DNA from 2 places in the Streptomyces sp. NPDC102437 genome. Region 1 is predicted to be linked to the other one. Evidence: predicted binding sites of a transcription regulator. Region 1 holds the regulator's gene; the other holds the start of a gene.
The links. Region 1 encodes HspR, which represses chaperone genes until heat shock. Its sites were predicted from a motif close to TTGAGNNNNNNNNNCTCAA; they were not measured.
Positions count from the first base shown of each region.

Region 2: lon (endopeptidase La) is a predicted target of HspR. The motif match lies at 2,143-2,161, and genes of this name have one in related genera.

Region 1 is NZ_JBIWKI010000005.1:14,386-17,793, forward strand. Features, by position in the region: gene ACIRJP_RS08230 (hypothetical protein) at 1-159, opposite strand, end outside; gene ACIRJP_RS08235 (helix-turn-helix transcriptional regulator) at 288-1,274, shown strand; gene ACIRJP_RS08240 (heat shock protein transcriptional repressor HspR) at 1,375-1,821, opposite strand; gene dnaJ (molecular chaperone DnaJ) at 1,823-3,007, opposite strand; gene grpE (nucleotide exchange factor GrpE) at 3,101-3,408, opposite strand, start outside.
Region 2 is NZ_JBIWKI010000010.1:260,634-264,041, reverse strand. Features, by position in the region: gene lon (endopeptidase La) at 1-2,120, opposite strand, end outside; gene ACIRJP_RS15870 (DNA alkylation repair protein) at 2,305-2,955, shown strand; gene ACIRJP_RS15865 (nucleotidyltransferase) at 3,029-3,408, shown strand, end outside.

The sequences.
Region 1 (3,408 bases):
GCCGATGTCACCGTCGGCTGCCGCCTGGACGGCCCACCCGATGTCGCCACCGGCAACGCTGTCCTCGCTCCAGCCAATGTCGCTGCCGCCCACCAGCCCGACCCCCAGGGCCGCGACGAACGAGACGGCAAGCGCCGAGCGATGCATTCGCTTATACATAGTCGGCTTCGTCCTCACTTGTGGATTCTTCTCCCCCGCACCTAAGACGATGTCTCACCTGGGCACGCAAGCACCACCGCGTAGATGCATCATGTTCTTGCATGTTCAGGAACCTGGGGGGTGACGATATGACCACAAGCAACACAAAGCCGACACATTCTCATGGGATCACCGAACTGTGCGACGCGGGAGCACGGCTTTACGCCAGTGCTTTGCGGCTGGGACGCATCGCCCGCGCCGAAGTGGAACCGGCGCCCTGCCTGATGGAGTTCGCGCTGCTGCATCCCGATCCGGACGACCCGGCCTGGCTCCGGCCCGTTCCACCGTCCACCGCTCTCGCACAACATCTGCATCCCATCGAGCGCGAGATCCTGGAACGGCGCCGGCACTCGGTCGAACTGACGGAGTCGTTCGAGCCGTTCATGGACATCAGCACCCTGGGGCCGCCCAGCACCCACGCCATCACCGTGCTGGAGGGCATGAACCGGATCAACGCGGCACTCGATCTCGCCACCGCAGAGTGCCGCACCGAAGTGCTCACCGTCCAGCCCGGCGGCGGCCGGAGCGAGGATGATCTCAGCAAGTCGCTGGAGCGCGGCCTGTCCGTGGTCCACCGCGGCGTCGGCATCCGCACCCTCTACCAGCACACCGCGCGCCACAGCCCCAGCACGCTGGCGTACGCGGAACGCATGGCCGACGACAACATGGAGATACGCACCCTCGAAGAGCTCATCGGCCGCCTGATCGTGTTCGACCGGACCGTCGCCTTCATCCCGGCCAGCGACGACGATCAGGTGGCCCTGGAACTCCGTCATCCCGGGCTGGTCGAGTACCTGGCCAACGTGTTCGAGCAGCTCTGGACCAGAGCGGCTCCGCTGCGGGAGGAGGTCAAGTACGAACCGACCTCCCTGGGCATCAGCGGGGTGCAGCGCTCCATCGCCCAGCTCCTCGTGGAGGGCCATGTGGACGACTCCATCGCCCGCCGCCTCGGCATGAATGTCCGCACCTGCCGGGCCCACGTCGCCAAGCTCGCCGCCGCGCTCGGCAGCAGCAGCCGTGCCCAGCTCGGCTATCTGATAGCGCGGTCGGGGATGCTGGAGGAGGAACAGCGCTGATGCCCCGCCCCGCGAGCGGCTTCACCGGTTCGCGGCGGCGTACGGCAAAGGGCCGGGGAACCGGCCCGTAAGCCGCCTCCCCGGCCCTTGGGGCCCGAGTTCAGTCCTTCGGCCGTTTCGGCCGCCAGACCACCAGCGCACTGGTCTGCTGGACGTCTTGATACGGCACCAGATCGCGCCGGTACGAGGCGTGCACCTGGGCCTCGCGCTGCTGCATCGCCTGTGCCGCGCCGTCCACCGCCGCCGAGAGCTCGGCGACGCGCTGCTGGAGCGCGGCGACCTGGTTCTCCAGCTCGATGATGCGCTTGATACCGGCGAGGTTGATGCCCTCGTCCTGCGACAGCTGCTGCACGGTGCGCAACAGCTCGATGTCGCGGGCCGAGTAGCGCCTGCCGCGCCCGGCCGTGCGGTCGGGCGAGACGAGGCCGAGACGGTCGTACTGGCGCAGTGTCTGCGGGTGCAGGCCCGAGAGCTGGGCCGCGATCGAGATCACGTACACCGGGGATTCATCGGTCAGTTCGTACGGATTGCGTCGTCGGCCGTCCACCTCAAGCTCCCTTCGCTGCCTGGAACAGCTCCGCCCGCGGGTCCTGGCCCGCGGTCGCCTTCCGGTAGGCCTCCAGGGCGTCCCTGGCCTCGTTGCTGAGGTCGCCCGGCACCTTCACCTCGACGGTGACCAGCAGGTCGCCCCGGGTGCCGTCCTTGCGTACGGCGCCCTTGCCGCGGGCGCGCATCGTGCGCCCGTTGGGAGTACCCGGGGGCAGCTTCAGCGTGACCGCCGGGCCGCCGAGCGTGGGTACCTTCACGTCGCCGCCGAGCGCCGCCTCCGTGAAGTCGACGGGCACGGTGACCGTGAGGTTGTCGCCCCTGCGGCCGAAGACCGGGTGGGCGTCGACGTGGACCACGACGTACAGGTCACCGGCCGGTCCGCCGCGTTCGCCGGGCCCGCCCTTGCCGCGCAGCCGGATCCGCTGGTTGTCCGAGACGCCCGCCGGAATCCTGACCTGCATGGTCTTGGAGGACTTCGCCCGCCCGCTGCCCTTGCAGACATCGCACGGGTCCTGGGCGATGAGGCCCCGGCCCTTGCAGTCCACGCAGGGATCGGTGAGCGAGAAGCCGCCGCCGGTGCCGCGCGAGACCTGGCCGGTGCCGAGGCAGGTCTGGCAGACCCTGGGGGTGCCGTTCTTGTCGCCGGTGCCGGAACACGCCTTGCAGGGCGCCTGGCTGGACATCCGCAGCGGGACCGTGGCCCCCTCGACGGCCTCGGTGAAGCTGAGCGTCACCTCGGACTCGATGTCCTGGCCGCGACGCGGCTGCACCCGTGTCCCCGTACCGCCCCGGTTGAACAGGCCGCCGAAGACATCGCCCAGACCGCCGCCGCCGAAACCGCCGGCCGCGCCGCCCTGGCCCCCGCCCTGGGCCCCTCCGAAGAGGTCGCCGAGGTCGAAGTTGAAGTTGCCTCCCGCGCCGCCGGGTCCGGCCCGGAAGCCGCCGTTGCCGAAGAGGGCGCGTGCCTCGTCGTACTCCTTGCGCTTCTTGCTGTCACCGAGGACGTCGTTCGCCTCGGAGATCTCCTTGAAGCGCTCCTCGGCCCTGTCGTCGCCCTTGTTGGCGTCCGGGTGGAACTCGCGGGCGAGCTTCCGGTACGCCTTCTTGATCTCGGCGTCGGTGGCGTCCTTGGGGACGCCGAGGACCTTGTAGTAGTCCTTCTCGACGAAGTCCTTCGTGCTCATCGACGTCCCTCCTTCCGGACGATCGGCCATGCGACCGGCCTGCTGGCCGGTCGCATGGCCGGGCGGTGGGCCGCGAGGTGGTCGGACGGAATGTCAGACCTCCTCGGTGCCACCGCTCTCCTCGTCGGTTGCCTTCTCTTCCTTCGTTGCGGCCGGTGTCGCACCCGGCTGGGGTTCGGCCACCGCCACCCGCGCGGGGCGGATGGTGCGCTCGCCGATCCGATACCCCGGCTGCAGGATCGCCACGCAGGTCGTCTCCGTGACATCCGGCGCGTACGAGTGCATCAGGGCTTCGTGGATCGTCGGGTCGAAGGGCTCGCCCTCCTTGCCGAACTGCTGCAGGCCCAGCTTGGCGACGACCGTCTCCAGGGATTCGGCCACCGACTTGAACCCGCCCACGA
Region 2 (3,408 bases), on a different contig from region 1:
ATGGTGATGCCGGCGCTCGGGCCGTCCTTCGGGACCGCGCCCGCCGGGAAGTGGATGTGCACGCCGCGGTCCTTCAGGTCCGCGACCGGCAGCTCCAGCTCCGCGCCGTGCGACCGCAGGAAGCTCAGCGCGATCTGCGCGGACTCCTTCATGACGTCGCCGAGCTGGCCGGTGAGGGTCAGTCCGGACGCCCCGGTCTCCGGGTCGGCCAGCGACGCCTCCACGAACAGCACGTCGCCGCCCGCGCCGGTCACCGCGAGTCCGGTGGCCACGCCGGGCACCGAGGTACGGCGCTCGGCCGGGTCCTGGGCGGACTCGGGCACATGGTGCGGCCGCCCGATCAGAGCGCGCAGATCCGCCTCGGTGACCGTGAACGGCAGCTCCCGGTCGCCCAGTTCGTGCTGGGCCGCGACCTTGCGGAGCAGCCGGGCGACGGCCCGTTCCAGGTTCCGTACGCCCGCCTCGCGGGTGTACTCGCCGGCCAGCTTGCGCAGCGCGGACTCGTCGAGCGTCACCTCGTCCTTCTCCAGACCGGCCCGCTCCAGCTGGCGCGGGAGCAGGTGGTCCCGGGCGATGACGACCTTCTCGTCCTCGGTGTAGCCGTCGAGCCTGACCAGCTCCATGCGGTCGAGCAGGGCCTCGGGGATGGCTTCGAGCACATTGGCCGTGGCCAGGAAGACGACGTCGCTGAGGTCGAGTTCGACCTCCAGGTAGTGGTCGCGGAAGGTGTGGTTCTGCGCCGGGTCGAGGACTTCGAGGAGGGCGGCGGCCGGGTCGCCCCGGAAGTCGGATCCCACCTTGTCGATCTCGTCGAGCAGGACGACCGGGTTCATCGAGCCGGCCTCCTTGATGGCCCGCACGACGCGTCCCGGCAGGGCGCCCACGTACGTACGCCGGTGGCCCCGGATCTCCGCCTCATCGCGCACACCGCCGAGGGCGACGCGGACGAACTTGCGGCCCATGGCGTGCGCGACGGACTCACCGAGCGAGGTCTTGCCCACGCCCGGAGGCCCCACCAGCGCCAGCACGGCACCGCCGCGTCGCCCGCCGACCACGCCGAGCCCCCGGTCGGAGCGCCGCTTGCGGACGGCCAGGTACTCGGTGATGCGCTCCTTCACGTCCTGGAGCCCCGCGTGCTCGGCGTCGAGCACCTGCTGCGCGCCCCGGATGTCGTACGCGTCCTCGGTCCGTTCGTTCCACGGCAGTTCGAGGACGGTGTCGAGCCAGGTCCTGATCCAGGAGCCCTCCGGGCTCTGGTCGGAGGAGCGCTCCAGCTTGTCGACCTCCTTGAGCGCGGCCTCGCGGACATGCTCAGGAAGGTCGGCGGCCTCGACGCGGGCCCGGTAGTCGTCGGACTCGTCTGCGCCGGAACCAGTCCCACCGTTGAGATCGGAGAGCTCCTTGCGGACGGCTTCGAGCTGGCGCCGCAGCAGGAATTCACGCTGCTGCTTGTCGACGCCCTCCTGGACGTCCTTGGCGATGGACTCGGCGACGTCCTGCTCGGCGAGGTGTTCGCCGAGCCACTGGATGGCGAGCTTGAGCCGGGCGACCGGGTCCGTGGTCTCCAGGAGCTGCACCTTCTGGGCGGTGGTGAGGAAGGGCGAGTATCCGGAATTGTCGGCGAGCGCGGAGATGTCCTCGATCTGCTGGACCCGGTCCACGACCTGCCAGGCGCCGCGCTTCTTCAGCCAGCTGGTGGCGAGCGCCTTGTACTCCTTGACCAGCTCGGCCGCGGCTCCGGGGAGCGGATCGGGGACGATCGCGTCGACCCGGGATCCCTCCACCCAGAGTGCCCCGCCCGGCCCACTGGTCCCGGCCCCGATCCGCACCCGGCCCCGGCCGCGGATGAGCGCGCCCGGATCCCCGTCCGAAAGCCGTCCGACCTGCTCGACGGTGCCGATGACACCGGTACCGGTGTACGTACCGTCGATTCTCGGCACCAGAAGCACCTCGGGCTTGCCGCCACCGTCACGGGCCGCGGCCTGCGCGGCCTCCACGGCAGCACGTACATCGGTGTCGGACAGGTCCAGCGGCACCACCATCCCGGGCAGCACGACCTCGTCGTCGAGCGGCAGCACGGGCAGGGCGAGCGGAGTGACCGCATTGGAATCGGTAGCCATGATCTCCCCTTCAGCAGTCAAGTTGAGCTATGCAGACTCAATGCTCCTGAGCCATCCATTGTTCCCGGGGCGGTGTTCGCTGTGAGCGATCGCCTGGGCCGGGCGAGTGTCGGCCGTACGCTGGAATTTCACGCGCGAAGGGCAGGAGACCGAGGTGGCCGGGACGACGACGGTGCCGCAGGTCATGGCCGAGCTCGCCGAGCTCGATGACCCGAAGGCGCGCAAGGTGAACGAGAAGCGCGGCGACGATCACGGGGTGAACCTCGGCAAGCTGCGCGCGCTCGCGAAGCGGCTCGGGACTCAGCAGGAGCTCGCGGGCGGCCTCTGGGCGACGGGCGACACCGCGGCGAGGCTCCTGGCGATCCTGGTCTGCCGCCCGAAGGCGTTCGGGCGCGAGGAGCTGGACGCCATGGTGCGCGAGGCGCGCGCCCCCAAGGTGCACGACTGGCTCGTCAACTACGCGGTGAAGAAGAGCCCGCACGCCGAGGAGCTGCGACTGGCCTGGGCCGCCGACCCGGATCCGGTGGTCGCGAGTGCCGGCTGGGCGCTGACCACCGAGCGGGTGGCGAAGAAGCCCGAGGGTCTCGACATCGCGGGGTTGCTCGATGTCGTCGAGGCGGAGATGAAGGACGCCCCGGACCGTCTGCAGTGGGCGATGAACCACTGTCTGGCGCAGATCGGGATCGAGCACGCCGAGTACCGCGCCCGCGCGATCGGCATCGGCGAGCGCCTGGAAGTGCTCAAGGACTACCCGACTCCCCCGAACTGCACGTCCCCGTTCGCTCCGGTCTGGATCGCCGAGCTGGTACGCAGACGACAGGAGCAGGAGAGCTGAGGGGGTGCTCCGTGACCCTCGGCGGGCCCGAAAATCGTTCGGCCCGCCGCACAGGTGCGGGCACAGTGCTCCCATGAACGACGACAACGGTGACCGGGGGCTGAACGAGGACGGGACGATCCGGCGGGAGGGTTCGCTGAGCCTGGTGCCCGCGGCGTTCGCCCCCGTGGTGGCGGCGGCCCGGTCCCGGATCACCGGGGCGTTCGACGGCAGGCGGCTGCACAGCGCGTACGTCTACGGCAGCATTCCGCGCGGCACGGCCGTTCCCGGTGTCTCCGATCTGGATCTGCTGCTGGTTCTGCGTACCCGGCCGACCGGGGCCGACGAGGCCGCGGCCCGTGCCGTCGAAGCCGCTCTGGCCGCCGACTTCGGGCAGATCGACGGTGCCGGTGCCCTCCTCACCAGTACCGACACCGTCACCAGCGAGCTCGAACGGCACGACCTCGGCTTCTT